DNA from 3 places in the Arthrobacter sp. MDT2-3 genome. Region 1 is predicted to be linked to each of the others. Evidence: riboswitches for the same ligand, from Rfam matches in the RefSeq annotation. Region 1 holds a riboswitch; each other region holds the start of a gene.

What was found. A riboswitch is a leader RNA that binds a small molecule or an ion and turns the genes downstream of it on or off. The one in region 1 is predicted to bind S-adenosylmethionine.
Region 2: linked by a shared signal. The riboswitch ahead of AC5RUQ_RS04740 (cobalamin-independent methionine synthase II family protein) and the one ahead of AC5RUQ_RS14685 (DUF1737 domain-containing protein) in region 1 are both predicted to bind S-adenosylmethionine.
Region 3: linked by a shared signal. The riboswitch ahead of AC5RUQ_RS06640 (aminotransferase class V-fold PLP-dependent enzyme) and the one ahead of AC5RUQ_RS14685 (DUF1737 domain-containing protein) in region 1 are both predicted to bind S-adenosylmethionine.

What each region holds. Positions count from the first base shown of each region.
Region 1 is NZ_JBNHFS010000004.1:413,695-423,799, reverse strand. Features, by position in the region: gene AC5RUQ_RS14725 (energy-coupling factor transporter transmembrane component T family protein) at 1-166, shown strand, start outside; gene AC5RUQ_RS14720 (glycoside hydrolase family 25 domain-containing protein) at 187-1,014, opposite strand; gene AC5RUQ_RS14715 (UDP-N-acetylglucosamine 1-carboxyvinyltransferase) at 1,206-2,729, shown strand; gene AC5RUQ_RS14710 (glutamate--cysteine ligase 2) at 2,797-4,026, shown strand; gene AC5RUQ_RS14705 (HNH endonuclease signature motif containing protein) at 4,023-5,651, opposite strand; gene AC5RUQ_RS14700 (DUF1905 domain-containing protein) at 5,855-6,157, shown strand; gene AC5RUQ_RS14695 (O-succinylhomoserine sulfhydrylase) at 6,217-7,425, opposite strand; gene AC5RUQ_RS14690 (rhodanese-like domain-containing protein) at 7,426-7,836, opposite strand; gene AC5RUQ_RS14685 (DUF1737 domain-containing protein) at 7,833-8,111, opposite strand; SAM riboswitch class IV at 8,125-8,239, opposite strand; gene opgC (OpgC domain-containing protein) at 8,402-10,105, shown strand, end outside.
Region 2 is NZ_JBNHFS010000001.1:1,010,252-1,020,356, reverse strand. Features, by position in the region: gene AC5RUQ_RS04790 (putative quinol monooxygenase) at 1-8, opposite strand, end outside; gene AC5RUQ_RS04785 (DUF1990 domain-containing protein) at 5-544, opposite strand; gene AC5RUQ_RS04780 (MmcQ/YjbR family DNA-binding protein) at 556-972, opposite strand; gene AC5RUQ_RS04775 (isopenicillin N synthase family dioxygenase) at 1,019-2,044, shown strand; gene AC5RUQ_RS04770 (CoA-binding protein) at 2,056-2,481, opposite strand; gene AC5RUQ_RS04765 (hypothetical protein) at 2,559-3,440, opposite strand; gene AC5RUQ_RS04760 (RNA polymerase sigma factor) at 3,437-3,988, opposite strand; gene AC5RUQ_RS04755 (YegP family protein) at 4,302-4,631, opposite strand; gene AC5RUQ_RS04750 (adenylosuccinate synthase) at 4,901-6,190, opposite strand; gene AC5RUQ_RS04745 (M14 family zinc carboxypeptidase) at 6,452-7,513, opposite strand; SAM riboswitch class I at 7,733-7,839, shown strand; gene AC5RUQ_RS04740 (cobalamin-independent methionine synthase II family protein) at 7,851-9,056, shown strand; gene AC5RUQ_RS04735 (uracil-DNA glycosylase family protein) at 9,267-9,899, shown strand; gene AC5RUQ_RS04730 (DUF3151 domain-containing protein) at 10,053-10,105, opposite strand, start outside.
Region 3 is NZ_JBNHFS010000002.1:213,083-223,187, forward strand. Features, by position in the region: gene AC5RUQ_RS06620 (DoxX family protein) at 42-590, shown strand; gene aroA (3-phosphoshikimate 1-carboxyvinyltransferase) at 598-1,989, shown strand; gene rsgA (ribosome small subunit-dependent GTPase A) at 1,973-3,088, shown strand; gene hisN (histidinol-phosphatase) at 3,137-3,949, shown strand; SAM riboswitch class IV at 4,106-4,219, shown strand; gene AC5RUQ_RS06640 (aminotransferase class V-fold PLP-dependent enzyme) at 4,256-5,689, shown strand; gene AC5RUQ_RS06645 (class I SAM-dependent methyltransferase) at 5,800-6,558, shown strand; gene AC5RUQ_RS06650 (metal-dependent transcriptional regulator) at 6,590-7,303, shown strand; gene AC5RUQ_RS06655 (fluoride efflux transporter FluC) at 7,304-7,735, shown strand; gene AC5RUQ_RS06660 (fluoride efflux transporter FluC) at 7,735-8,154, shown strand; gene AC5RUQ_RS06665 (hypothetical protein) at 8,199-8,567, shown strand; gene AC5RUQ_RS06670 (S1C family serine protease) at 8,614-9,597, opposite strand; RNA gene ssrA (transfer-messenger RNA) at 9,889-10,105, opposite strand, start outside.

The DNA.
Region 1 (10,105 bases):
CATGGAGGCACGCGGCTTCGGCGGCGGAAGGCGGACCTGGGCGCGGGAATCCACGTACAGCGCCCTCGACCTTTGGGTTCTGGCTGCCGGGGTGGTGATGGCAGCTGCAGCGTTTGCTGCTGCGATGTGGGCGGGCACCTGGAATATGGTGTGGCTGGGGAGCTGATTTCTCACACGTCTGCTGCGTCAGCCGCAGGAGTGGTTGTAGTCGAAGCTTCTCGCCACGAACTGGGTGAGCGTGACTTCGCCGCCTGCGGTCAGCGGCGGGCCTGCGCAACTGGCTTTGGCTCCGGCTACGTCGCGCGCCCCCGCCAGCCAGCTCGGCAGGGAGTGCAGGTTGCTTGAGCTGCTGACGGTTCCCACAATCCGGCTCCATTGAAGGCCGGTTGAGTAGATCCCAACACCCTTGACGTCGATGCTGTGGAAGAAGTCCGTCATGCCCTCCAAGACTGCGCGGTTGGCATCCTTGTCAGTGGTGGACCAGGAATTTTCGCTTTCCACATCCAGCCACCAGACGTAGTCGGAGGGGTTGCTGATTCCGCGGATGTAGGCATCGTCCCAGGCCTTGGCGTAGCCGTACATGTAGGCGCACGCCGTGCCGTAGTCCTTTTCCTTGCAGGAGCCATAGGGGTTATGGACGGCCGATCCTATCGGGTACTCGTTGCTGGAGGGCCACCATGAGCCGCTGCTTCCCGGGTTGGCGGTGTTCACGTAAAGGGACACCTCAGGCTGGGTCGAATTGCCGGTTGAGCCCGCAGCCCACTCGAGCTGTTCCCGCAGGCAAGGGTTGGTGTTATTGGCCAACCCGTTGTTGACGCCGACGATGGCAAAAGCCTGGCCCGTGGGAAGGTCCTTGCGGCATTGGGGCCATGAGACGTCGTTGCCCAGTGTTGACTGTCTGCCTTCCCCTGGCGACGGCGCTGCGGAGGCCGGCCAGCCGGGGACCAGGAGCACGATGGCGAAGATCAGGCCCGCCAGCGTGGCTGCCGCTGCGGGGCCTCGTTTCCGGCGCATCAGCACCTCCGTCGTCGTCGAAGGATGAGGTTCCATCCAGTCTCCTCCGGCCCGGCCAGTAGGGTCAACAACCGGGTGGGCCGGAGGAGAGGTCACGATTTCTATCGCATGTAGTGGGTAATTGCGGGCCAGGGTAGGTTGCATCCCCGCGAATCGGCTCAAAACTAACTCATTTATGATATATTTTCGGCATGACGCAGGAAACTACGGAACACGTTGCCGCCATGCTCCGGGATGCCCGGGGCGAGAAAGGCTGGACCCAGGGCCAGCTGGCCGCAGAACTCGGAACCAGCCAGAGCGCCATTGCCCGGATGGAGCAGGGCAAACAGAATTTGAGCCTGAAAATGATCCAGCGGCTCGAGACCATCTTTGGCCGGAGCATCGTCAATGTGGGCAAACCGCAGATGACACACCTTCGCGTGGAGGGCGGGCACACGCTGTCAGGAGCCGTGGACGTCAACAGCAGCAAGAACGCCGGCGTCGCACTGCTATGTGCGAGCCTCATTAACCGCGGTACAACTATTCTTCGCCGGCTTGCGCGGATTGAAGAAGTTAATCGCATCGTCGAGGTGCTCAGCAGCATCGGGGTCGAGTGCACCTGGCTCAATGATACCGATCTCCAGCTACGCAGGCCGGCCGTCCTTGACCTGGCGGCGATGGATGTGGAAGCTGCCCGCCGCACGCGCAGCGTCATCATGCTGCTGGGGCCGCTGCTGGACGAAACCTCGGAGTACCGCCTTCCGTACGCGGGTGGCTGCGACTTGGGCACGCGCACCGTAGAGCCACATATGCAGGCGCTGCGCCAGTTCGGGCTGGCAGTGGAGGCGACGGCCGGCTTCTACAGCGTTCAGGCTCCCTCGGCCGATACCCGCGACCGTTCCTTTGTCCTGACCGAGCGCGGCGATACTGTCACCGAGAACGCCATCATGGCTGCCGCTCACCGTGAGGGGACAACGGTGATCCGCAACGCCAGCCCGAACTATATGGTGCAGGACCTCTGCTTCTACCTGCAGATGCTGGGGGTGGCCATCGACGGCGTCGGCACCACTACCTTGAAGATCACCGGGCGTCCCATGATCGATGCCGAGATCGAATACTTCCCCTCCGAGGACCCCATCGAGGCAATGAGCCTCATCACTGCCGGTATCGTCACCAACTCCGAGGTGACCATCCGCCGGGTCCCCATCGAGTTTATGGAGATCGAGCTGGCCACGCTGGGGCAGATGGGCCAGCAGCTGGAGATCTCCGGCGAGTACATGGCACGCAACGGCCGGACCCGACTGGTGGACGTCACCACCAAACCTTCGGAACTGCACGCGCCGGAGGACAAGATCCACCCCATGCCGTTCCCCGGCCTGAACATTGACAACCTGCCCTTCTTTGCAGTCATTGCCGCGAATGCCAGCGGACAGACCATGATCCATGACTGGGTTTACGAAAACCGGGCCATATACCTCACGGAGCTGAACCGGCTCGGTGCACAGGTTCAGTTGCTGGATCCCCACCGGATCTACGTCAATGGGCCCACCAAGTGGCGCGCTGCAGAGGTCGGCTGTCCACCTGCTTTGCGTCCCGCAGCCTGCCTGCTGCTGGCCATGCTGGCAGCCCGGGGAGTCTCCGAGCTGCGGAACATCTACGTTATCGAGCGCGGGTATGAGGACCTGGCGGAGCGGCTGAACACTATCGGGGCCAAGGTGGAGTACTTCCAGGACTGAGCATTCACGCTTCGTCATGAAGTCCTGAGGACCTTCAAAAGTCCCTCAGCTGCCGCAGAATGTGAGTATGCGAACATTCGGCGTTGAGGAAGAGCTCCTGATCGTTGATCCGGACAGCGGGGAGCCGCTTGCCCTCGCTGACGCCCTGCTGTCCCTCCGCCGGTTGGCGGCAGACGACGCTCCTGACGAGCCCCGGGATCTCGTAACGGAAGACAAGACCGTTTACGCCGACGACGAGATGGGCCTGAGTGCCGAACTCAAGCTGGAGCAGATCGAGACCCAGACGCGCCCGTGCCTGGAGTACGGTGTGCTGCTTGACCAGATCCGAGCGGGGCGGGCACTCGCTGACACGGCTGCCAGGAAGCATAATGCGCGGGTGGCGGCGCTGGCCACGTCGCCCCTTGGGCTGGCGAGCCACACCACCCCTGATCCACGCTATGCCCGGATGCTGGAGCGCTTTGGCCTGACGGCCCAGGAGCAGCTGACCTGCGGCTTCCACGTCCATACCTTTATTGAGTCACCCGACGAGGGTGTGGCTGTGCTGGACCGGATTCGTGACAAGCTTGCCGTCCTCACGGCAATGAGCGCGAACTCACCGTTCTGGAACGGGCTTCAAACGGGGTTTGAAAGCTACCGCACCCAAGCGTGGAACCGCTGGCCCACAGCGGGACCCGCTGGTATTTATGGGACGTATTCCGCGTACCGGAGGGTGGTCACCCGCCTTCTTGACAGCGGAGTGATGCTGGACGAAGGAATGCTCTACTTCGACGCCCGCCTGTCCCGGAACCACCCCACTGTCGAGGTCCGCGTTGCAGATGTCTGCCTCCGGGCCGAGGATGCTGCACTTCTTGCCGTTCTTGTCAGGGCTCTGGTGGAGACTGCGAGCCGTGAGTGGCACGAGGGGGTTGAGCCCGCCCCGGTACCCACCGTACTTTTGCGGATGGCTTCCTGGCAGGCCAGCAGCGGCGGACTCAGCGGGGAACTCCTGGATTTCGGTACTTTCCGGCCCGCGCAGGCTGCCGATGTGGTGCGTTCCCTGGTGGACTACCTTGCACCGGTATTGCAGGAGCAGGGTGAACTCGCCCTGGCCCGTCAAGGCGTGGAGGACATCATTGCTCGCGGGACGGGGGCAGCTGAACAGCGCTGCATCCGCGACAGGGCTTTGGCCGCGTCAGCCCCGGAGGACCTGGGCTTTGGTGCAGTGGTCAAGCATGCGGTGGATGTAACGATGCGCGGCTCCGTCAATCTTTCTGCTGGGGACGGGTCCCCGGAGCTGCTGCGCGTCCGCCAGTCTTAGCGGGCAGAGGTAGCCGTATCCAACCAGAGGTGCCAGTCCGGAAACGGGTCCTGGGGCAGTTCGTCTTCAGAAGGGCCGGGGTCCTCGGGCACATCAAAATCTGGCAGTTCAGGATCTTCCGGCGGGTCCGGGTCTTCCTGGCGGTCCAGGTTTTCGGGCAGGGCAAAGTACCCAGGCACGTATAGGTCCGAGGGCTCCGAGTCGGCCTGAACGGAGGCATCCCAAAGTTCCTCAATCCATTTCGGCCAGTGGGGTGGTTCCCAGTTCTGGTGTTCGCTTTTGTAGTGCCGGCCGGTGGGTGAGGTCCAGCCGGGTGGTTCGGTTGTGGTGGCTGGTGTTGGTTTCCAGCCGCTGGTGTGGCGGAGTTTGTGGTGTTTGGGGCAGGGCTGGCCCAGGTTCGATATTCCGGTGGTGCCGCCTTGGTGCCAGGCGAGGAGGTGGTCTGCTTCGTTGTCCAGGGAGTTGTTGCTGCAGCCCGGGAACGGGCATTTACCGTCCCGCAGCCGCAGCCAGTTCCGCATCGCCTTGGTCAGCCGGTAGCTGGTCCGGCCGATCTCCAACGGTGCCCCGTCCCGGGGGTCCACCAGCACCCGGTAAAAGGAGTCCGCTCCGTTGGCGACGAGGTTCCGTGCCATCGAGGCGGGGATCGGGCCGTGCCCGTCCAGCGTCGCCGGCTCGTCAGTCAGGCCCAGCAGGGAGAACACGGGAACGGTGACCAGCACCTGCGCCCGGGGTGCGGGGATCTCGGTGGTGGTGCCGCCCAGAAGCCAGCCTGCAGCGACATCGGCCCGGAGCTGGGTGAGGGTGCGGGTTTCGTCCGGTCCCTGCATCCCCCGGGAAACGGTGGTGAGCCGGTCCCAAATGGCGGACGCCTGGTCCGCGGGCAGACACGCGGCGACCCAACCCATCCCGTCACCATCAAGCCAGTACTCGACCCGCCGGTCCGCCACACTCCGAGCGTGCCGCTGCTCCAGGCTCTCCGGGTGGTGGCGTTCCCGCCAGGCCCGGGCCTTGGCTTTGAACCGGTACGCCGGCATCTCCCCGACCGTGGCGGCTGCTCCCGGTTTCGGCGTGTCCGGGTCCAGGAAGTGCGCCTCCAACGCAGCCGCGCCTTCACGGTCTAGGCTCGCGGTCTGGTCCACCATGGTCCGGGCGTGCGCCCAGGAAATCGTCCCGGCCTGCAAAGCAGCCAGGGTCCGGGGCAGGGAAGTGGTGAGGGCATGGGAGTCGGCGATCAGGGCACCGGCGGCCCGGTCACCGATTGCCAGCACACACCCCACCTCCGCGGCCAGGCTCCGCTCCTGCGCCGTCGCCCCATACGGCGAGGCGGCTGGAGCGTTCAGCGCTTTCGTGGCCACAGCGAAGACCGCGACCGCCTGTGCCTTCAGGGCTGCCAGTTTCGCTTCTGACCGTGCCACCGCGGCCAGGACATCCAAAGCCCCGTCAACAATCCGCTGCAACGGATCATCATCAAAACCCGCCGCAGCGTACGGGCCGACCGCGGCGTCAAGTTCACCAGCGCCACCGGAAGCAGCGACATCACCGCCAGCCAGCGCCGCAGCAAGCGCAGCGACTGCAGCCACAACAGCTTCCTCCGCCTGTGCCACTGCCGCGTTCGTTTCCATACCCCCATCATGGCGAGGGGGTCTGACAAAACAGGGCCTAAAAGTCCTCCTGCTGGAAAAGAAACTAAAAAAACTTTTCAGCCTGCAGTTCAATCCCCCGGCACGCCTGATGCTCGCTTCAGCGGCGCGAACAGCAGGGCAACAAGACAGGAAAAATCAGCAACGGTGGTGCCCCGGCAAGGGGGGCATGCCATACTCGGCGCGTGACGGCGTCGTACTCCTTCAAAGCTGAGCTGTGGCTTTACCCGGGCGAAGCAGGGTGGCATTTTTTGACGCTCCCGGCAAAAGTCGCGGATGACATCCACGAACAAAGCGCCGGCGCCAGCAAGGCATTCGGATCCGTCAGGGTGACCGCGGAGATTGCCGGGCACTCCTGGCAGACCTCGCTGTTTGCGGACCAGAAAGCCGGTTCCTACCTCTTGCCCGTGAAGAAGGCCATCAGGGACAAAGCCCGGATTAGGGAAGGCGACGAAGTGGCCGTCCAGCTCTCCTTCGAAGAGGTCTGATAGAGCCCCGCCCACATAACCGCGCCGGTGCCGGAGCCCGGCCCCACAGTCAGGTACCTCTAGATCTGCTTGAGCGCCTGTTCCAGGTCGCCAATTAGATCGTCCACGTCCTCCAGGCCCACCGAAAGCCGCACCACGCCGTCGCTCAAGCCAATGGCTGCCCGCCCCTCCGGACCCATCGCACGGTGGGTAGTAGTGGCCGGGTGCGTGATGAGGGACTTGGCATCCCCGAGGTTGTTGGAGATGTCGATGATGCGCAAACCGTCCAGCAGCGCAAAGGCGGCCTCCTTGCCCGAGCGGCCGCCCGTCGTCGCAAGCTCCAGGGTGAGAACCGTGCCGCCGGCGCTCATCTGCTTTGCCGCCAGTTCGTACTGCGGGTGAGACTTCAGGAGCGGGTACTTCACCCAGCTCACGGCGGGCTGCTGCTCCAGCCACTCGGCCAGCCGCAGGGCGGACGCGGATGAATGGTTGACGCGCAGGGCCATGGTCTCAAGGCCCTTGGTGAGCACCCAAGCGTTGAAGGCGGACAAGGACGGGCCGGTGTGGCGCATCAGCTGCTTCACCGGCCCCTCGATAAATTCCTTGGTGCCCAGGACGGCGCCACCCAGGACTCGTCCCTGGCCATCGATGTGCTTCGTGCCGGAGTAGACGATGACGTCGGCACCTAGCTGCCCGCAGCGCTGCAGCAGGGGAGTCGCAAAGACATTGTCGACGACGACGGTGGCGCCTGCCGCGTGCGCGAGGTCGCTGACCGCGGCGATGTCGACGATTTCCTGCATGGGATTGGAAGGCGACTCAAAGAAGACGGCAGTGGTGGGCTGGGACAGGGCGTCGCGCCACTGTTCCAGGTCAGGACCGTCCACGAACACCGTCTCCACACCCCACCGCGGCAGGATCTCGTTCAGGATCACAAAGCAGGAGCCAAACAGCGAGCGGGCGGCCACAACGCGGTCGCCGGCGGCCAGCAACGCACCCAGGGCGGTAAAGACGGCAGACATGCCGGACGCCGTCGCGAAGCACGCCTCGGTTCCCTCAAGGAGGCGGAGGCGTTCCTGGAAAGTGGCCACCGAGGGGTTGCCGTAGCGGGAGTACACAAAGCGCTCATCCTCGCCCGTGAAGGCGCGCTCGGCAGCGGCGGCGGATTCGTACACGAACCCGGAGTTCAGGAATACAGCCTCGCTGGTTTCCTGGAAGTTGGTGCGGTCCAGTCCGCCGCGCACGGCCTGGGTGTCGGGGCTCCAGCCGGCAGCGTCTTCGTTGAAGGTCACTTAGTTCTTTCCAAGGTTGGTGGGCAGTCCCCGGTTCTTCCAGCCGTTGACAGTGCGTTCGCCGTAACGGTCCGGCTCGCCTTCAAAGCCTTCCAGCACGTTGTAGGAGGTGAAACCGGCCTGGGTGGCGGCAATGGCGGCCGCGATGGAACGCTGCCCGGAGCGGCACAGGAATACCAGTTCGGTAGACGGATCCTCAGGCGCCTGCTGGGCCAGGGAGCTAATGAAATCAGGGTTGGGAATGCCGCCCGGGAACGTCCACTGGATGAACAGCGGATCGTTGTCGGTGGCCTTGGTGTCAGGGATGCCGATGTGGGCCCATTCGCCCTCAGTGCGGACATCCACCAGGATGGCTCCCTGCTCCAGCTTTTCCCACGCCTCCTGGGGCGTCAGGTCTCCGGCGTAGCTCATGCGTGGCCCTCACCGTCGAACTCGAGGTCTTCGCCTGCGGATTCGAGGTTATCCACTGCGGTGGCGACGGCGGCATCAGCCGAAGCGATGGCCGCCGGCAGGACCAGGGCCTGGGCAACGATGACGCTGCTGCCGTTGAACGTTGCCGCCGGGCTGCCGTGCAGCACGTAGCCCTCGGCCAAGGCGGTGGAAATCCGTTCACAGAAAGACCTGTCATCCGGACCGGTGACAAGCCGGTACGACAGTCTCTCTTCAGGGGCAGGTGCGTCGGACACGACGGATCTCCTTCTCTCACGCTTGCAACTCGAATCGGTCGATATGCCGAGTATTCACCTGAGGCACCCCGCCGCGAAAGGAGGGTTGCCGACCGGCCAGTCAGGGCTTGGCGCCGGTACTCATTACTCCCCAGAAACGTAACACTTGGCGCGCAGGGGCGCACCGCCGCCGTCGTCATGTTCCGTAACTGAACGGGGCGCGGTGCAGCAGGCGGCGATTTCCGCCACACCGGAGGAACCGACGGCGGCGGCATCACCGCAGGTGGGCCCCCTTTTCCGGCCTTTGGCGGATGCGCCGCCAGATAAAGTTTCATACGGGGCAGCCCCCATCATCAGAACCAGCACCGGGGGTCCACATCAGCACGCTAACTGCCGCGCCACAGCACCCTGCCGGCCCTTACCGGGTACGCCGGCTGCGCGTAGTTGGGGCGCTCCTTGCCACACTGCTGGTTGCCCTCGTGGCAGTGGTGTTGCCTGCAGGGTCAGCCCAGGCCGCGCGGAGTTTTCCTGAAGAGGGAAAGCCGCTGCTGGGCGCCGTCCTTGAATGGGGTGAGGACTCCGCCGCCGGTTTCGCCGACCGGCTGGGTGCTTCGCCGGCTATTTTTGGCCACGACATAGCGTTTCCCTACCGCTCATCAGAGCAAAACGACATCGAGGGATTCCTGGAACAGTCCTCCCGGCAGGGTGCCCACGCGATGCTCACAGTGAAGCCCACGATGCCGCTGGACCAGATCGACGCCGCGGCTGCGAGGCCCTTCGCCGAAAGGGTGCTGGAGCTTGCGTCCAGTTTCAAAGGACAGCTGCTGGTCCGGTTCGCCCCGGACATGAACGCAAGCTGGGTTGAGTGGGGCCAGCAGCCGGCTGCCTACCGGGGGGCATTCAAGGCTGTGACAGCGGCGTTCCGGGAGGTCGACGGCGGTGGGGGCGTTGTGATGGTCTGGGAACCGTACCTGGGCACGGATTATCCGTTCGACCGGAACCGGAACGCGCCCGCACAGGGAAGTGATGGGTTCGCGCTGCTTGATACCAACGGCGACGGCGCCTGGAACGGCTCGGACGCAGCTTACGGACCCTACTATCCCGGGGACGATGCGGTGGATTGGGTTGGCCTGACCGCCTTCCACGACGACACCGCCGGTGGTGCTGCCGTCAACACAGTTCCCCGCGCCGGCCAACTGCGGGAAATGCTCACGGCCTCCGGCGGTGAAAACTTCTACGCCAGCTATGCAGAGGGAAGGGACAAGCCGTTCCTCCTGCACACCTCCGCGTTCTACAGCCCGGCCTCCGGCGGCGCATCCGAAGCGGCCATCAAGGCCGCTTGGTGGGACCAGGTGGTGGGGACGGCCACCGCTGCCGGGTTCCGCATGACAGGCGCGGTGGTGTGGGACGAGCGGACCAGTACGCGGGACACCGGAGTGGCAAGCATCGACTGGCGGCTCACCGGAAACCCGGGCATCGCCAACGCCGCCCTGGGCACATTGGAAGCGTCCCCCATCGTCGCAGGCCCGGTCACCGAGGTCAGCTCCGGCAGCAGCACGTACGTCCGGGCAAACACCCTTACGGGGGCCGTTGCCGGGACCGTGGGCGCGGCGCTCCTCATCCTCCTGGTTGCCCTGTGGCAGATTCCCCGCCGGGTCAATGCCGCTACGGCATGGGGATATTCAGACCCGTCCAGCAGGGATGCGCGCGTGGATATGCTGCGCGGCCTGGCCATTGTCTTTGTTGTGGTCAACCACTTGGGCATGACCTCGCTGTTCCAGCTGCTCACGCAGGAGGCGGTGGGCTTTGTTTCGGGTGCCGAGCTGTTCGTCCTCTTCTCCGGACTGGTGGTCGGCATGGTGTACGGGCCCAGGGCCAAGGATGACTTCGGAACGGTGGTTGAACTAACCTCCCGGCGGGCCGGCAAGCTTTACCTGACGGCACTGATAGTCCTCATTGGCGTCTTCCTGGTCTCATTGCTGCCGATCTTCCGGACTGACCCCCTCACCACCTTT
Region 2 (10,105 bases), on a different contig from region 1:
AAGATCACGGGAGTTGTCCTTCCACGGCGAGTTGGCGTGCCCCTTCAATGTACCGGGAAGTAACGTGGCGCTGCGCAGCGCGGGTCACCAGTCCGCCGGCCGCGTAAAACCAGTTGCCCGGCTTGCTGAAGGCCCGGATTCGAAGGAGAACCTCGGCGTTTCCGTTGATTTCCACCTCGAAGGACTCCTCTCCCCGCGCGGGATGCCCGGGCAGTGCTCCGTACCCGAATCCGGCAGACTGGGGCATTCCCCCAGGCAGCGGTTCACGGACCCATACCACCTCGCACGGCGCGTCCAGCCGCAAGGGCCCGACGCCGAACCCGCTTGCCACCCGGGCCCCGGGCACTGCACGCGGGGAATCAGTGCGGACGCGGAGGCCCGCACGCCGCTGCAACTCCCAGGACAGGATGCCGGCGGCCACCCGCTGGTAAACCCGCAGGCCGGTGCCGAGGCGGACCTCCTCCAGCACGGTCGCGTAACCCGCAGGCGCGGAACCGTGCTCCGTGCCGCCGATGCCGGGGTAGTTGAGGACATCGCCTGCCATGCGCTTTGCCTTCAAAGGTGTTCACCTCTGCTCCCTGCCAGGCGCGCCCAGCCGAGCTGCTCCTGCTGCTTCCTGCTGAGGCCAGCCACCACCAGGTCGTAGGAGTCCTCCACCATGTCCCGGACCATGCCATAGGGCAACGCCCCATCGAGGCGTACGCCGTTCCAGTGCGTTTTGTTCATGTGCCAGGCCCCGGTAATTTCCGGGTGCGCTGCGCGGAGCTGAACGGCCAGGGTGGGCTCACATTTGAGGTTTACGTAAAAATCGCTGGCGTCCATCGAGGACAAGGCAAAGAGCTTGGCCTCGTGCCGGGCCCCGCCGGCAACCCTGGCCCGGACCTTGAATACGGCAGTTTCGGGCCCGAACGGGTAATCCTCGAAGGCGCCCGGGAAAGAAAGGCAAATTTTCCTCAGCGCGTCGGGGTCCATAAAGCCAGCCTATAAAGCAGGCCACTGACGGTGCTAGTCTGCGAGGATGTCACACGATCAGGGGATACCTGTTCTGGACCTGAGCACGGCGCGGCAGCCCTACGGGTCCTTCAGTCCGGAATTCATTGAACAGCTGCGGTACGCCACCCATAACGTCGGCTTCTTCCAAGTCACCGGCTACGGTGCCGGCCCGGGCCAGGCCGAACATCTCCTGGACGTCATCCGGCGCTTCTTCAGCCTGCCCCTGGAGGAACGGATGAAGCTGGACAACCGCCTGTCGCCGCACTTCCGGGGATACACCCGGATGGGCACCGAGGTGACGCAGGGCAGGGCGGATGCCCGCGAACAAATTGACTACTCCCCCGAGCGTGAGCCGGTCAGGGACTATCCGGCCGACCAGCCGTACTGGCTGCTCCAGGGTCCGAACCTGTGGCCGGACGAGTCCTTCCCCGAGCTCAAGCCTGCGGCGATGGAGTGGGCCGAGCTGATGTGCACGGTTGGAATGGAGCTCCTTCGTGCCATCGCGGTTTCCCTGGAACTGCCCGAGGACTACTTCGACGAGCCCTTCCGCGGTTCACCTGCCTGGATGGGCAAACTGGTGCACTACGTCGGCGGCGTGGTCGAGGCAGCCGGCGACCAGGGAGTCGGCTCCCATGCGGACTACGGATTCGTCACGCTCCTCCTGCAGGACCAGGTAGGCGGGCTGGAGGTCCAGCCCCCCGGCGTCACGGAGTGGCTGCCTGTGGAGCCTATCCCGGGCGCCTTGGTAGTGAACCTCGGCGAGATGCTCGAAGTAGCAACGGAGGGATACCTGGCGGCCACCATCCACCGGGTCCAGGCGCCACCCCCGGGGGTGGACAGGTACTCCGTCCCGTTCTTCTGGTCTCCCCGGCTGGACGCGGTGATCGGCCCGGTCCCCCTGCCGCCCGAACTGAAGGCTGAAGCAAGGGGCATTTCAGACGACCCCGCGAACCCGCTCCTGGCCTCGTACGGGATGAATATGCTCAAGGGCAGGATGCGTGCCCACCCGGACGTCACGGAGCGGCACTATCCCGAGCTTCTGAACCGCTAGCTGCCGGCCCGTCAGAGGTTGTATTTCCAGGCCTGCTGCGCGGGACAGGTGTCCATCACTACATCCAGCCCGGCCGCCTTGGCCCGCTCCGCCGCGGCCTCGTCGATGACCCCAAGCTGGAGCCACACCGCCTTCGCCCCAACGGCGATTGCCTGGTCCACCACTTCCCCCACTTTCTGGGAGTTCACAAAGCAGTCCACCACGTCGATGGGGTGTTTCTCAGCGGGAATGTCACCAAGGCTCCGGTAGCCGGCCTCCCCATGTACCGGCTCGCCCCGAAGGTTGACGGGGATGATCTCCATCCCCAGCCGGTCCCGGATAAAAAGCGAAGTGTCGTACGCGGCGCGCCACTCATTGGTGGTGAGGCCCACAATGGCCCACCGCCCTTTGGTCCGCATCAGGCGTTCGACAACGGCAGGATCATTCTTGTGCCCCATGTGCCTAGCCTACGTGGCCGGGAGGGCACGCCGGCTAACGTACTTCCCCGTGGCGCCTACCGGCTGAACTTCTGCAGCTATTTCCCACCGGGCACTGCATGTGCAGCTGCCCCGGCGGCGTCCGCAGCCTGTCTGAGGACTTCCGGCACGGAGTCCGCCCGTACCACTGGCACCGCTCCAGCCACATGGTTGGGCTCGTCCTGGGCACCTGCCCCTCCCTGGCCAACTGCCTGCTCCGGGAGCACACCGGCAGGGACCGCGTATTCCTCCTCGTCGGGCCCCTTGGCGTCGCTCTTCCCGGAGCCGGTGGCAGTGTTCTGCCCGCCGCCCCTGTGAGCCTCCCCGTTTACGTGTTTCCCCTGCCCGAACCGGTCCGGTGCCGCGGCTTCCGGCCTGCCGGGTGGGACAGGCGGATCCTCCGCGACGGGAGCGGTCGTGCGGGTGCCCCCGGCAGTAGTGTCTTCTTCGGCATCGCCAGGTTCCCGCTCCCCGTGCGCCGCTGCATCGGAGTTGGGTCCATCCATGGGGTCCGACAGCACTACGGCGTCCCGCGTGGGAAGGCTCCAGGCGGGCGTCCAGTCGTCCAGCATGTGCTGGATCGAGAGACTGCCGGTTGCACCGGGGATGGCGGAACTGGCCGCTACCCCGCCCACGCCAAGTCCCATGCCTGCTATGAGGGCAAGGCCGACGACGGTCGGCCGGTGTGCCCGGAGCCCCCGGCGCCTGGCGAGTTCATCCGGCCCGCTTTCCGAAGTCCCGGCCGCATCGCCCGCGCCGCCAGTGGACCCGTCGCCGCATTCCGCCAGCAGAACCGCAAGTTTTCCGGACGGGGCCGGTGCGGGCAGTGACGCCAGCGACCCCACCGCAAGAAGCGCGGCGCGAAGCTCGGGGTCCTTGCCGTGTCCGGCGTCGAGGAGCAACTCCTCCACAATTGTGGGCAGGAAATCCACGTGCGTCATGGCCTCAGGTACTCCTTCACAGCCGAAAGTTCCCGAAGTTTCCCCAGTCCCCGCCGCTGAAGCTGCTTTACGGCGCCGGCGCTCTTGCCCATGGCTTCAGCTGTCTGCTCCACGGTGAGTCCGGCAACGAGGCGAAGGGCCAGGGCCTCGCGCTGGTCCTGCGGCAACCCGTCCAGCAGGCCTATGACCTCAAGGGGTGAAATACGTTTGAGGGCGTCCGTCTCCGCGGAGCAATCTTCACGCTGGTCCAGTTCAGGCTCGAAGGGCAACCTGGCGGGGGTGCGGCTTTGGCGCCGGTGATCGTCCACCATCCGGGCGTGCGCGACGGAGAAGATAAAAGTCCGGAGGCCCGCGGCGCCACCATGGATGGTGTCGAGCCGTGGCAGGACGGAGAGGAACACTTCCTGCATGGCCGCCTCCGGGTCCTCGACTCCCCGGGCGGCGAGATAGCCCAGGACTTGTGATGCATAGGTCCGGTAGACAAGGCTGAAGACGGACGCACCGGCGGCTTGGTCCCGCAGGGTTCCGTCTGTGAGTGCATCTGTCACGGACGTCGTGCTTTCAGTCAAAAAGGGGTTCCGGACGGAAGAGGCCTGATCCAATGAGGAATGCCTTTTCCCCGCATCACTTTACCCCTCAGTAACTACTGCCCCGAGCCAGCCACGCAAAGCGCTGCGGCCAGTTGCCGCAACTGCCTTTGGCACCGGGAAGTGAAAGAGCCGGCCTGGAACGTGATGGGGGACAAGTTCCAAGCCGGCGCTACATAGGGGTAATCGTCAGGGCCGCCCAAAGGGTTACGCGGTTTCAAAAGTTTTTTTGCAGAACTTTCGGAGCTGGTGGCGAGGAGTCGGAGACGCGGAATCAGCGCGGCGCAACGGCCAGTTGGCGCGTTCCCCTGGCATGGGTGAAGGCGTGCACTTTGACTGGAATCCGCGGCCCGCAATCGGGCTTGGCTTCAACGGTTGCGGCACTGTGGACAGCCGCAGGAACGGGCCGGGCAACAGCGACGGACGAGGAAAGATCGGTGACCAGCCCGGTCCCGGCGCACTCGCGCACTGCTGCGATCCCGGCGGCCACTGCCCGCTTGTCCTCAAACGCCTGGGAAACAGCCATGATCGTGCCGTCTGCTGCCAGCAGGCGGAACCTGAACAGCGAGTCCGCGTCGACAAACACTTCGAACTTTCCGGCCATAGCGAATCCTTCCGTCTACGGGGATCCTGCTGGCGACGTCTTTGGCCGGGTTGTCCGGACGCATCGCTGCGTTCTCTCCGAGGGGTTTGTGTGGAACCGTGTGGTGATCAGTTCACCTGGTGTTAAAGAGTCTGCGGCCGCCGCCGGACACCTCACAAGACCGGCCGGGTTAACCCTGTGTAAATTGCAGCCCACGCCCCTTCCGCGGCGAAAGCCAACGGCGGGCCACCCTTTATGGGTGGCCCGCCGCCGTCGTAATTGCTGACGCGTCAGTCGTTGATGAGGTCGTTCACCACAATCGTCTGGTCCCGGTCCGGTCCGACACCGATGGCGGAGAAGCGCGTCCCGGACAGTTTCTCCAGGGCCAGCACATAGTTGCGTGCGTTCTCCGGCAGGTCCGCCAGGGTCCGCGCACCCGTGATGTCCTCTGTCCAGCCCTCGAAGTATTCGAAGATTGGCACTGCGTGGTGGAACTCGGTCTGCGTCATGGGCATTTCGTCGTGGCGCACGCCATCGACGTCATAGGCAACGCACACGGGGATCTGCTCGATGCCGGTGAGCACGTCCAGCTTGGTGACGAAGTAGTCCGTGAAGCCGTTGACGCGTGAGGCGTGGCGGGCCAGGACGGCGTCATACCATCCGCAGCGGCGCGGCCGGCCGGTGTTGACGCCGAATTCACCGCCGGTTTTCTGCAGGTAGACGCCCATCTCGTCGAAAAGCTCCGTGGGAAACGGGCCGGCGCCAACGCGTGTGGTGTACGCCTTGATAATGCCGATGGAGCGGGAGATGCGGGTTGGCCCGATGCCCGACCCCACGGAGGCTCCGCCGGCCGTGGGGTTGGAGGAGGTGACGAACGGGTAGGTTCCGTGGTCCACGTCCAGGAAAGTCGCCTGGCCGCCTTCCATCAGGACCACCTTGCCCTCGTCCAGGGCAGAGTTGAGGACCAGGGTGCTGTCGATGACCAGCGGGCGGAGCCGGTCGGCGAAGGACAGGAAGTACTCCACGATCTCATCCACGAGCACGCCGCGGCGGTTGTAGACCTTGACCAGGAGTTCATTCTTCTGGCGCAGCGAACCTTCCACCTTCTGGCGGAGGATTGACTCGTCAAACACGTCCTGGACCCGGATGCCCAGGCGGGCCACCTTGTCCATGTAGGCGGGGCCGATGCCACGGCCCGTGGTCCCGATGGCGCGGCTGCCAAGGAAGCGCTCCGTCACTTTGTCCAGCACCTGGTGGTAGGGAGCAACAAGGTGTGCGTTCGCAGAGACGCGAAGCTTTGAAGTGTCGGCGCCGCGGGCCTGGAGGCCTTCGATCTCCTGGAACAGCGCCTCGAGGTTAACAACGCAGCCGTTGCCGATGATGGGTACCGCGTTGGGGCTGAGGATGCCTGCCGGAAGCAGCTTGAGTTCGTATTTTTCACCGCCTACGACGACGGTGTGCCCGGCGTTGTTGCCGCCGTTGGGCTTGACGACGTAGTCAACGCGGCCGCCCAGCAGGTCGGTCGCCTTGCCTTTTCCTTCGTCGCCCCACTGGGCTCCTACGATCACAATTGCTGGCATGGGATCCTCCCCCATTCGTTCGGGCTGCCCGTGCCATGCCACAACGTGGCGGCCTGGTGCAGCGCCGTTCATGAGAATGCCCCGAATGGACCGGCCTTCGCTGGTCCGCGGGCGGCACAGCGACGCAAGAGTTCCGGGGCTCTTACCACCCAAGTTTAGCCGATGAGGGACTTTGTCCACTCGTTGGGCCGCCGCGGTCCTTCTTGCAGGGTAAAGGAATCCTGCGCGGCAAAGGACCGCGGCGGGCTGTCAGCGGTGACGCTACTCGTCGTCAGCTTCCTCGCCGGGGCGGGAGGTCTGGGTGGCGAGGCTGTCCCAGAAGGAGGTGTCGGCGTCGGCAATTGATCCATCAGCGATTGCTGCGGCGGTTGCGGTGAGGGTGGTGACCGTTTGCTTGATCAGGTATCCGTTGCTACGGAGCCCCAGGGCGTAGCCGTCCAGATAGTGGTCGGACATGCCACGCATCTCAAACAGCAGCGTAGCGATCCCGTATTCCACGGCAATGCCGTTGCGGCTGATCGTTTCGGCGCTGCCGCCGACGTACTTGCCGAGGTGGCCCCAACCGGTGGAGTCAACGTTATCGAAGACGACGGCGCCCAACTGCTTGGACTTTTCAACAACTGCGGGATCGGCGTTCGGCGTGGTGGGGTACAAGATGGACCCGGAAACCAGCTTGCCGTCGCGTTCGCTGCGGGTGCCCTGGTGGTGCAGATCGATCATGTAATCGATCCGGTACTTGCGCATCACGTTATTGTGCAGCGCCTGCGTTTCCGGCTGGACCTTGGCTACGTGGTCGCGGTTGAGGTCCACTTCTTCGGCGTTGTACCGCGTCATGTTGCGGTCACCCTTGGCCAGGTAGTCGTCCAGGGGGAAGTTCACGTCCCCCATGGCGCCGTCCGCATTAAGCATGGGAACGATCAGGATGTTCGCGCCGCCGAGAATGTCTGCGGACTTGCCGGTGCCCAGGTGCTTGACGAATTCCAGCGCGCCCTCGGTGGTTAGCTGCTCGTTGCCGTGCTGCTGCGTCAGGTAAAGGATGGTGGGCTTGGCCGGGTCCGACATGTACTTGACCAGGTGTATGTCCCGGCCCTTCACGGTCTGGCCGATGACCTCCAGCTCCATGGCGCCCTGGCGGGCGTCCTGGTCCTTGAGGAAGGAGACCATCTGCTCGTAGGTGGCAAGCTTCGATGTGGTGATCTGGCCGTTGCCGTCATAGTTGGGGCCTTCGCCCACGGCCATCGCCGGTGCCGGCGCGGCTACTGCTGCCAGTGCCAGGGCTCCGGAAACTGCCAGGGTCCTGAAGGTTGCCAGGGTTTTTCTCACGGTGCGGTACCTCTTTCGAGTGCATTAGGTGCGTCCAGCCCGCCATGTCCCCCATCGCGGGCTGTGACAAAAGACAACCAACCTCGACAAAGGCTGTCAATGAGGTGACACCAATCTGCAGCCAGTTATTACGTTCTGAAAGCTCCGGCCCTCGTGTCCCCGCCGACACAATCCGAAAGCGGATTTGCTCCCGGGCGTACCGGTGCATTTAAGTGAGAGTGCCCATCCGGAGCGGCCGAGAGACCTGGATCGATGACGCCGCAGCAACCCCACAGAGTGCAGGTACGTCCTGCCTGCGAAGGTGCTACTGCCAGGACCGATGGAAAGGAAATCCAGCATGTCCCTGAACACAGACCACATCCGCGTCACCCACGCCGGATCGTTGCCGCGTACCCCTGAGCTGATCGCCGCCAACGCCGCCCGCGAAGAGAAACCTTCCGATGTCGGGGGCTTCAACGAACTCCTTACCGCTTCCGTGGTGGACCTGGTCCAGCGCCAGCAGGGCCTCGGCATCGACATCCCCAACGACGGCGAATACGGGCACGCGATGTCCGCCGCTGTGGACTATGGCGCATGGTGGTCCTATTCCTTCGCACGCATGGGCGGGCTGGAACTGGACAACGACGCCAAGTGGGCGGTTGAACCGAAGGAATCCACCCCGGGCAACGTACAGCTCACCGGCTTCATCCATCGCCGCGACCGCACCCACTTTGCAGAGGCCTACAACGATCCCACCAGCGGCATCTTCACCGGTGGCCCCAAGCCCTTCCCCAAGGTCACTGGACCGCTCGTCTACACGGGCCAGGACGCCGTCGCCTCCGACATTGCAAACCTGAAAGCAGGCCTGGCCGCCGCCGGTCTGAAGGAAGGGTTTGTTGCCGCACTCTCCCCCGGGAGCGCCTCACGCATCACCAACGAGTACTACGCCACGGAGGAGGAATACATCTACGCCTGCGCCGACGCGCTCCGTGAAGAGTACAAGGCCATCATCGACGCCGGCCTGATCCTCCAGATCGACGATCCCTCCATCGCCGAGAACTGGGACCAGATCAGCCCCGAGCCGAGTGTGGCCGACTACCTGAAGTTCACCCAAATCCGCGTGGAAGCCCTGAACTACGCCCTCCGCGGCCTTCCCGAGGAGCAGGTTCGGTTCCACCTCTGCTGGGGCTCCTGGCACGGCCCGCACACCACCGACCTTCCCCTTGCGGACCTGGTGGACACGATGCTGCAGATCAACGCCGGCGGCTACTCCTTCGAGGCTGCCAACGTCCGCCACGAGCACGAGTGGCGCGTTTGGGAGGAGACCAAGCTCCCCGAGGGCAAGGTCATCATCCCGGGTATCGTCTCGCACGCCACCAATGTGGTGGAGCACCCGGACCTGGTGGCAGACAGGATCGTACGGTTCGCAGACGTTGTGGGCCGGGAGAACGTCATCGCCTCCACCGACTGCGGCCTGGGCGGCAGGGTCCACCCGCAGATCGCCTTCGCCAAGCTGGAAGCCTTGGGCGAGGGTGCGCGCCGGGCCACCAAGCGGCTCTGGTAGCCCGGAACAGAAAACGCAAACCGCCGGTTCCGTGCCCCGCTTGGATTGGGTGCGCGGGACCGGCGTTTCGTTTCGCAGGGCTTGCTAAACTGGTAAAGGCCGACCAGGAATCGGTCCGCCCCATTTCAACCACTTCGGATTTGCTGCGCCATTGTGCGCCCATTTTCGCGGTGGCAGCAACACCAATCCCCGCAGGAGACCCAGCACTACATGACAGCCCTGGCACCCGAATCTTTCCATGATCAGCTTCTGAACCGCCGCTACGAACCGAACGTTGCAGCCGTCAACGAACTGTGCGATTCCCTGCAGGGGACCAAGCCGGGCACCATTGTGCCCTACGTGGACCCCATGCACGACGTCGACGAGTGCCGCATCATCAGCCTGTACTCGAACATCGGCGAGGCCGACCCGTCCGGATTCATCACCGCCGGCGACCACGACGCCGCCACCCGGATGCTGGGGATCCAGTGGAAGCTGGGGCTGCGGCCGGAGTTCGTTATGCCGTGGAACGTCCATCCCTGGCACGTCGCCGGGGAGGCCAACGGGAAGTTCACGCCGGACCAGATTTCCGCGGGCCTCAAGCCGCTGCTGAAGTTCCTGGCATTGGTTCCGCGTGCCTCGGTGATCGTGGCCCACGGCACGGAGGCCAACCGCCTGGCGAACCTGCTGCTGAAGACTGAGGTGCCGCTGCTCTGGCGTCGCGGACTGAAGACCTACAAGGTGCGCTCCCTCAGCGGCCGCGCGTTCGCCGGCTCGCCCGCCCGCCAGGAGGAGTACCTCGAGGACATGCGCGTGGCCTACGCCGACGCGATGGCGCGGACGGGCCTGCAAAAAGCCAGCTAATCCCCCCAAACCTGTGAGTTTTTGTCCAGATATGCAGGCCAAAACAGCGTTTTGAGCTGCGTATCTGGACAAAAACTCCTGCACGTACGACGACGGCCGGTCACCTTTCCAAAGAAGGTGACCGGCCGTCGTCGTTCTTTACCGCAACGCGTATTACTCGCCTTCGATGGCTGCTTTCGCCGTGGGGTCCGAGTCGTTCAGGAACT
Region 3 (10,105 bases), on a different contig from region 1:
TCGCCGCACCCGACGCGGTTCGTCCATCCAGGAGGAAATCCATGTCCTTTGTCCGCACACTCGCACGGCCCATGCTGGCTTCCAGTTTTGTTCTTGCCGGAATGGATAAGCTCAAGAACGCCGATGACACCGCCCAACAGTTGTCACCCCTGCTGAGCAAGGCAACGGCGGCGCTGCCGTTCCGTACTGACGAGAAGACGCTGGCACGGGTCATCGGTGGCACGCAGGTGGGCGCGGGCGTCCTCTTTGGGCTCGGGAAGTTTTCCCGGCTTTCAGCCACTGTGCTTACGGTCATCTCCCTTCTCAACACCTTTGTCGAGTGGCGCAGCGCGGACATCAGCAGCAAGGAAGGCCGCGGGAACCGCCGCAACCAGCTGCTCAAGAATCTTTCGTTGAGCGGCGGGGCCCTGCTTGCTTCTGTTGACACGGCAGGCAAACCGGGACTGGTGTGGCGCGCAGAGCACCTTGCTGCCGACGCGCGGAAGGGTGCCGCCCACCTTGCCGCGGATGCCAGGAAGACCACCAACCAGAAGCTCTCCAAGGCCGACAAGGTGGTCCGCCGCGCCGTTGAACAGGCCACGGGGGCATAAGCAGGACATGACCGCCGCGCCCTCCACTGCCCAGGACAACTCCGGAACGTCCCTCCCCCACTGGCCCGCACCCTTCGCCTCCCGCCCGGTGGATGCCACCATCACGGTGCCCGGTTCAAAGTCGCTGACCAACCGGTACCTCGTCCTTGCCGCCCTGGCCAACGGCCCGTCGCGCCTGCGCGCACCGCTGCACTCCAGGGATTCCGCACTGATGGTTGACGCGCTCCGGCAGTTGGGCGCCACCATCACCGAGGTGCCGGGGGACGGGGCGTTCGGGCCGGATCTGGAGGTGGTGCCGCTGCCGGCCGATGCCGCATCGGCCTCCACGAGGATCGACTGCGGCCTTGCCGGGACGGTGATGCGGTTCGTTCCGCCGCTGGCGGCGCTGCGCAACGGTGCCAGCTTGTTCGACGGCGACCCGCATGCCCGGAAGCGGCCCATGGGAACCATCATCGAAGCGCTCAAGGCCCTGGGAGTGGCCGTTTCCGCGGAAGGCGGCGGCACACCGTCGTCGCTGCCGTTTGCAGTGGAGGGCACCGGAGAAGTTCGCGGCGGACACCTGGTCATCGATGCCAGCGCCTCCTCACAGTTCGTTTCTGCCCTTCTCCTCGTGGGGGCACGGTTCACCGAGGGCCTGCACCTTGAGCATGTAGGAAAACCTGTACCAAGCCTGGACCACATCAATATGACCGTCGCTGTCCTGCGGGGGGCCGGGGTTGTTGTTGACGATTCGGTTCCCAACCACTGGCTTGTTGCCCCTGGGCCCATCCAAGCCTTCGACCAGCGGATTGAGCAGGACCTGTCCAACGCCGGCCCGTTCCTTGCCGCGGCCCTGGCTTCCGGCGGTACGGTGCGGATTCCCGGCTGGCCCGAACAGACACAGCAGGTGGGAGATCTCTGGCGGAGCATTCTTGCCGAGATGGGCGCAGAGGTTACCCTGCGCGACGGCGTCCTGACCGTAACCGGCGGAGCGGAGATCAAGGGCGGGGATTTCGCGGACACGAGTGAGTTGGCGCCGACGGTCGCCGCGTTATGTGCCCTGGCCAGCGGCCCCTCCCGGCTCAGCGGTATTGCCCACCTGCGCGGGCACGAAACCGACAGGCTGGCTGCACTGGTCACCGAGATCAACCGCCTTGGCGGAGATGCCGAGGAAACCAGCGACGGCCTGGTGATCCGGCCCGCCAAGCTGCACGCCGGCGTCGTCCACAGTTACGCCGACCACCGCATGGCCACTGCCGGAGCCATCCTGGGCCTGGCGGTGGAGGGCGTGCAGGTGGAGGACATCGCCACGACTGCCAAAACTATGCCGGACTTTCCCCGGTTGTGGGCAGGCATGCTTGCCCAGGCAGCCTCGTCCAACACCGGCACGGAAGGTTCAACCGGTGGCGCGGAGCACTGATTCCTGGGATGAATCGGATGTCCGAATCCGCCCCAGCAAGAAGGGCTCGCGCCCTCGCACCAAAGACCGGCCCAGCCATGACGACGCCGTCACGGGACGCATTATCACCGTTGACCGCGGCAGGTATACGGCTGTGGTGGGTGAGGACTCCGGCAACGAACGCGTAGTCATTGCAGCGAGGGCGCGGGAGCTGCGCCGCAACCCGGTGGTGGCGGGTGATTTCGTATCCCTCGTAGGCGATGTCTCGGGCGAACCGGACACCCTGGCCCGGTTGGTCAAGATCCAGGACCGCAGGACCCTCCTGCGCCGCAGCGCGGACGACACCGATCCCGTGGAACGCGCAGTCGTGGCCAACGCGGACCAGCTCGTAGTTGTCGTGGCGGCCGCCAACCCCGAGCCCCGCACCGGCTTCATCGACCGCGCCCTGGTGGCGGCGTACGACGCCGGGATTGAGCCGATCCTGTTGGTCACCAAGGCGGATGTCAAGGATCCAGCGGAGCTGTTGTCCAATTACACCCACCTCGACTTCCCCGTGATCATTAGCCGGACGGCCGATTCCACCGCATCTGGGATCGATGCCCGCTCGGACGACGGACTGTCCGCACGCCTGGACAGTGGGGCTGTCGCGGAACTCCGCGGCTATCTGGATGGAAAAGTGACAGTCATGCTGGGGCATTCGGGCGTTGGCAAGTCGACCATGGTGAACGCGCTGACCGGTGCGGAGCGTGCCACCGGCGGGGTTAATGCGGTGACGGGTCGGGGCCGCCACACGTCCTCGTCGGCGCTGGCCCTGAGGCTGGCGGACGCACCCGCCGGCAGCTGGATCATCGACACCCCGGGCATCCGTTCCTTCGGCCTGGCGCACGTGGACCCGGACCGGATCCTGCGCTCCTTCCCGGACCTCTCCCCCGGCATCGAGGACTGCGAACGCGGCTGCAAACACACCGCCACGGCAGTGAACTGCGGGCTGGACGCCTGGGTGGGCGGCGGGCATGCCGGCGCCACCGGAGAAGCCCGGCTGGCATCCCTGCGGCGCCTCCTGGGCACCGACCCGCGGCTGGAGGCGCAGGAGGCGAAGGAACTGGGCAGCGTCAACTGACGGTGCCGATCTCCCAGCAGAACCGCGCGCAGACGGTAGTTTGGTACCATGATCCAACCCGCTTCAAGCTATAACGATGACCTGCGCCTGGCGCACGTCCTGGCAGACTCCGTGGATGACCAGACCATGAGCCGCTTCAAGGCCCAGGACCTCCAGGTGGAGACCAAGCCTGACCTGACGCCGGTCACCGACGCGGACAAGGCGGCAGAAGAAGCCATCCGCGGCCAGTTGTCCCGCTCCCGTCCGCGTGATGCAGTGCTCGGTGAAGAGTTCGGCAGCACCGGCCACGGGTCCCGCCGCTGGATCATCGACCCCATTGACGGCACCAAGAACTTCGTCCGCGGCGTCCCCGTCTGGGCCACCCTGATCGCCCTGGTGGATGAAGGCGAGCCCGTTGTTGGAGTGGTGAGTGCTCCCGCCCTGGGCAAGCGCTGGTGGGCGGCCAAGGGCATGGGCGCCTACATGGGACGGTCGCTGGCTGCTGCCACCCGGCTCCGCGTCTCGAATGTCGCCAACCTTTCGGACGCTTCGTTGTCCTACTCCAGCCTGGGCGGGTGGAAGGAACGTGGCAATCTGGACAACTTCCTGGGCCTCACCGAGGACGTGTGGCGGACCCGGGCCTTCGGCGATTTCTGGTCCTACTGCCTGGTGGCCGAGGGCGCGGTGGACATCGCTTGCGAACCCGAACTCAACCTTTACGACATGGCGGCACTCGTGCCGATTGTGGTCGAAGCGGGTGGCCGGTTTACCTCGCTGGAAGGGGAGGACGGGCCGTTTGGCGGCAACGCGCTGGCCACGAACTCCATCCTGCACTCCGAGGTACTCCGCAGGTTGAACCCTGACCTGGACGATCTCCTCTAGGCACCTTCACCGAACAATCAGCGGCGGGCGGCTCCTAAAGGAGGCGCCCGCCGTCGTTTCTTCGGCCAAAGCAGCACTTTTCGGCAGGCGTAACAAAGCGCTTAACATTTGAGCCGGCTTCAAACCTTCCTGCCCCATGTCCTACGCTCTTAACCAGGTCACGAGTGCCAGCGCGAAACCCCGGTTTGCTGGCCGGCAACCCTCCAACCGCGGTGGGGTGCCCCGGGTGACGACCAGGCCGGTCCGGAACGGATGCGGCAAGCGCGGATTCCCGGAGCAGGGGGTCCTTTTCGAAGTGAGGTCTCTGTGACAACTGCCACCGTCTCCCCCAACGCCGCCGCCCAGCCCATCCAGGCTGAAGCCGCTGCCCTCTTTGATGCCCGCCGCGCTGTCGCCGGCCGCCCCCTTGCTGCCGTCACAGGTGCGGAAATCCAGGCGCCCCTCATCTCCGGCGGGCACGTCCGCTATGCAAACCTCGACTATGGTGCCTCGGCTCCCGCCCTCTCCGTAGTCTCGGCCTACCTCAACGAGATCCTGCCCTTCTACGCGAGCGTCCACCGTGGCGCCGGCTACGCGTCCCAGATCAGCACGTCCGTTTACGAGAACGCACGCAGCATTGTTCGGGACTTCGTGGGCGGCCGCCCTGACGACTCGGTGATTTTCACCCGCAACACCACCGATTCCCTCAACCTGCTGGCCGGTTGCCTGCCCGCGACGAACGGACGTCCGGACGGCGACGTCCTGTACCTGGACATCGAACACCACGCGAACCTGCTGCCGTGGCAGGGTGTCCCCCACCGGAGCATCGTTGCCGCTGACACCATCGCCGGGACCATCGAGTCCGTCCGCGCTGAACTGGAGCAGGGCGGGGTGAGCCTGCTCGCCGTCACCGGCGCCTCCAACGTCACCGGTGAAATTCTTCCCATTCGGGCCCTCGCCGCGCTCGCCCACGAATACGGCGCACGGATTGTGGTTGACGCGGCCCAGCTTGCGCCGCACCGCCGCGTGAACATCGCCGCGGACGGCGTCGACTACCTCGCCTTCTCCGGCCACAAGCTCTACGCACCGTTCGGTACCGGTGTGCTGGTGGGCCGCGCCGACTGGCTGGACGCCGGAACGCCCCACCTCGCAGGCGGCGGCGCCGTCAAGGAAGCCAGGCTCGACGGCGTCAGCTGGGCCACCGGCCCTGCCCGCCATGAGGGCGGCTCGCCCAACGTCCTTGGCGCAGCAACGCTGGCCCGCGCCACACAGGTGATCGCCGGCCTGGACCAGGAACAGTGGCACGCCCACGAATCGGCCATCCGCTCCTTCCTGGTGGAAGGCCTGCAGAAAATTGACGGCGTGACCGTGCACCAGATCTTCAAGGACACCAACCCGGATACGGACACCATCGGCGTGGTCAACTTCTCCGTGGAAGGCTACGACGCCGGTCTCGTGGCCGCCTACCTGTCCGCGGAACATGGCGTAGGCCTGCGGGACGGCCGCTTTTGCGCGCACCCGCTGCTGAAGCGGCTCGGGCTTCCTTCCGGTTCCCTCCGGGCCAGCTTCGGCGTCGGCTCACGCCTTGAGGATGCAGAACGGCTCCTTGCCGGCATCGACTCGCTGCGCCGAAACGGCCTGGGGTGGGACTACGTCGTCGACGCGGGGCGCTGGGTTCCCGCCAACGACGCGCGCACGTATCCGCACTGGGCACCGAACACTCCGGGGACCGCCGGGGCCGCCCCCTGCATCGACGACTGAACACTGTTGCCGTCCGCTGCTGGCACTGACTCTGCTTACTGATCTTGCCTCAACGTCGGGTGCGGTAAATTCGAAGGATACCCAAGGGCATCGGACGAAGGAGGCCACGCGTGGTACGGGGTGGCCCCAGGCTTGATCACGGACGGCGGCGGGAGCTCGGCCAGAGCTTCCAGGACGGCGGCCGGCATTACCAGCAGGTCCGTCCGGGCTACCCGGAAGAATCAGCCCGCTGGCTGGTGCCCCCGGGCGCCCGCGAGGCGCTCGATGCCGGTGCCGGCACCGGCAAGTTCACCGAACTGCTGCTGGACATGGGCCTGGCCGTCACGGCCGTGGACCCCTCTGCCGACATGCTCGAGCAGTTACGGGCGCACTATCCCGCTGCCACGGCAATCCAGGCCACCGCGGAGGCAACGGGCCTGCCCGACGCAGCTTTCGACGTCGTAAGCGTTGCCCAGGCATGGCACTGGTGCGACGCCCTGGGCGCAAGTACCGAACTGGCACGCATCCTCCGCCCGCACGGGACGCTGGGCCTGATCTGGAACCAGTTGGACACCTCTGTCCCCTGGGTCCACCGGCTCTCCCGGATCATGCACGCAGGGGATGTGTACAAGCCGGACTTCCGGCCGCTCGTGGGACCAGAGTTCCGGGGGCTTGAGGGCCACGTCACCCACTGGCAGGACCGCGTCAGCACCACGGACCTGGTGGAGCTCACAAAGTCCAGAAGCTACTATCTGCGCGCCGGCGAAAGCACCCGCGCCAAGGTGTTGGCCAACCTGGACTGGTACCTCCACGACCACCTGGGCCACAGCCTGGAAGAGGAGCTCGAACTGCCGTACCTGACGCTTACCTGGCGGGCCTTCAAGGCATGACGGAGAACAGGCAACGGGTAGGCTTGGAGCTGTGAAGACCAGCGCGCCCTCCTCCTCCATTGAGGATTACGTCAAGGTCATCTACTCCTTCACGGAATGGCAGGACAAGGCCATCACGTCCTCCCAGCTTGCGCAGCGCCTTGGCGTCGCCAACTCCTCGGTCTCGGAAATGGTCCGCAAGCTGAAGGACCAAGGCCTCGTTGACCATAAGCCCTACAGCGCCATCACGCTGACGGACGCCGGCGTCCGGCTGGCCCTTTCCATGGTGCGGCGCCACCGCCTGATCGAGACTTACCTTGTCCAGCAGCTGGGCTACAGCTGGGACGAGGTCCATGACGAAGCCGAGCTGCTGGAGCACGCCGTCTCGGACACCTTCATTGAGCGGGTTGCGGCCAAACTCGGGAACCCGCAGCGGGATCCGCACGGTGACCCCATTCCCACTGCCGACGGGAAAGTGCTGATGCCGCGCGCCCACCTGATGGGTGCGCTGGACCAGGGGCACACCGGCAGGATCACCCGGATCAGCGATGAGAACCCGGATTTGCTCCGTTATCTTTCCGCCGAGGAGATAGACCTCGACGCCGAGGTGGAGGTTGTGGGCCGCAAGCCGTTCGGCGGCGCCCTGGTGGTGCGGATCAGGAACTCGGGCAGGACCAGGGACTACGACCTGGCCGACGAAATCACGTCCGCCCTGTGGGTGCACAGCGACCGTCCCCACCCGGGCTGCCTGCTGGGAGACAGCTGAATGAACCCTGCCGGCATGCCGGCGGGCCGCGCCTGGATCGCTGTCGCCGCCGGAGGCCTCGTCGGCACTGAACTGCGGTATGGACTTGGGCTGGCTTTTCCCGATCTTCCCGGTGCGGTCCCTTGGGCCACGCTGGTGATCAACGTTGGCGGCAGCTTCGTCCTGGCAGCGTTGACCACGGTCTGGACAGCCCGTCCGCAGACGGCCTTCTGGATGCGGGCCGGGCTGGGTCCGGGTTTGCTGGGGTCCTTCACCACCTTCTCCGCCCTGGTGTTTTCTGTGGACCAGTTGGCCCGCGCCGGCGAACACATGGCGTGGGCAGCCTACCTGGCGTTGTCAGTGCTGCTGGGGCTGGCGGCGGCGGGTCTGGGTTGGCGGTTCGGCAAGGTGGTGGCCGTGCGCCATGACGCCGGCCCGGGCCGCAGGGCGTGATGGCTGCTGCCCTGGTGGGCCTGTTCGGCGTCGCCGGAGCGCTTCTTCGTTTCGGTGTGGACAGCTGGTTCGCGCATCACGCGTCCATCCGTACGGCCCGCTCCCCCGGGAATTCCGCGCACGTCCCGTGGCACAAGGCGCGGCTGCACTGGCCCTGGGCCACCTTGCTGGTGAACGTGGCGGGGTGCTTCATCATTGGCGTCTCCCACGCCATGACCATAAAGCTGGAGCTCGCCCCGGAATGGCAGACCGCACTGGCAACAGGGCTGGCCGGGGGGCTCACCACCTTCAGTTCATGGACAACGGCAACAGTGCGGTTGTTGACCGAGGCTCGCTTCGGCTCCGCCATGTTGAACGTGGCGGCGAACCTTGTGCTCGGCTTTGCGGCTGCTGCGGCCGGGATTGCCCTCGCTTCCTAGCGCTGCTGCAGGCGATTTGGCCCGCTCGCGTATCGTGGATGGTGATGATTAGCAGACGCGACGCGGCCATTGCCCTTGATGTACCGATGGAAATGGCCCAGCGCCACGGCCTTCCAAAATGGATGACCGAAGCTGAACTGGGTGAAATCCTGGACAACCCGCCGCCCTGGCTGGTCCAGTCCCGCGCCAACCGCACCGGAAAGCGGCCTGTTTGGGTCCACCTCGAGTGCGCCGTCTGCGGGTACGAGGAAGCAGCGCGCCCCAAGAAGTGGTGGCCTGACTTTACCTACGTGGTGTGCGACCATCACAGTCCGGAGGACGTTCCGCGTTTGCGCGAGGGATACGTCCGCAGCGAGTTCGACGGCGTCGGCACGTGTTTCGTGGGCATCGCAGATGTGCCGGGGCAGGGCTGAGCCTCCTCCTGCTTTTGGGGTGAGGGCGGCATGTGCCGCCTCCCGCCTACTTTCCGTTGCCCACCATCTCCTCGGGGACCGCCGTGAGATGGATCTCCGTACCGTCCCGCAGCACCGCGAGCTGGAGAGGTTCGCCGATGGCGTCCGAGAAGAGCAGGCGCTGGAGGCTTTCGGCGTCACTGACGGGACGGTGGCCCGCGGCGAGGAGGATGTCCCCCGCTGCCAGGCCGGCCTTGTCTGCCGGAGAGCCGGCCAGTACTTCCACCACGCGCAGCGCGTCCCGCTGGCCGGTTCTAATAACGGCGCTGGGGCTGAGCCGGGTCGGCGTGCTGACCAGGCCGAGGTAGGCCCGCCGTACCCGTCCGTCCGTCAGCAGGGCGGAGATGATCCGCTGGGTGGTGGCGTTGATGGGGATCGCCAGGCCGAGTCCGGCACCTGCCACGGCGGTATTGATGCCGACGATCCGGCTGTGTGTATCCGCCAGCGCTCCGCCGGAATTGCCCGGGTTGAGGGCGGCGTCCGTCTGGATCACGTCCTCGATGACCCGCCGGTTGCCTCCCGACCAGACTGGAATGGCTCGTCCCAGGCCGCTGACCACACCCGCCGTTACCGAGCCGGCCAGGCCCAGGGGGTTCCCGACGGCGACCACCAGTTGGCCCACGCGCAAGGACTCCGCGGCACCGAACTGCGCCGGCGCCACCCGCGGCGGCCTGCCGTGGACCACGGCAAGGTCGGACAGCGGATCCGCCCCCACAAGTTCCAGCTCCATCCGGTTGCCGTCGGCGAACACTGCGTGCCCCCGTTGGGTGCCAGCCACGACGTGGGCGTTCGTCAGGAGGTAGCCGTCCTCGGTGAAGAGCACAGCCGAACCTGCCCCGACACGGACGCGTCCGCTGCGGCGCGCCGCGGACATTTCCAAAGCGGCAACATGCGGCGTGACCGTGGCAGCCACGCGCATCACTGTCTGTGAATACGAGTCCAGGGCGTCGGCGTCGGACGCCTGTGAAACTGGCTCGCTCCCCTGGTTCATGGGGCACCTCCTGGCGTAACCGGATCCCGGCGGCGAGGGCGGTGCGGGCTCCTACCGGAGACAACGACCGGGGGCGGGTCGCTAGTCCCCGCTGCGCTACGCCGTGGGTGAACGAAAGCCCAAGGGCATGGTCAGTCGGTGGACCGGGCCCGGCTGCTTCGTTGCCAGGCTGCTTCGTGGCCCGGGGCGGCTCCCTGATGGCCGGGGCAAAGAAAAACACCCCGGTCCGAGGACCGGGGTGCTATCCCGATGATATGGGCCTTCCCTCAAGGAAGTTCCACATCATCATAAATGTGGAGATGGGGGGAATTGAACCCCCGTCCGATGTCGTGTTGTCAGGGCTTCTCCGGGCGCAGTTTGCGTCGGATTTTCTCGGCCCCAGCCATGCTGCAAACAGCTGGCTGATCCGGGCCCAGTCATCTAAGAGTCCCGTTCACCCCGATGACGGAGGTGAACAGCAGTGGCTATCTAAATGACGCCAGGATCCGGGGCGATAGCAACCTCGGGC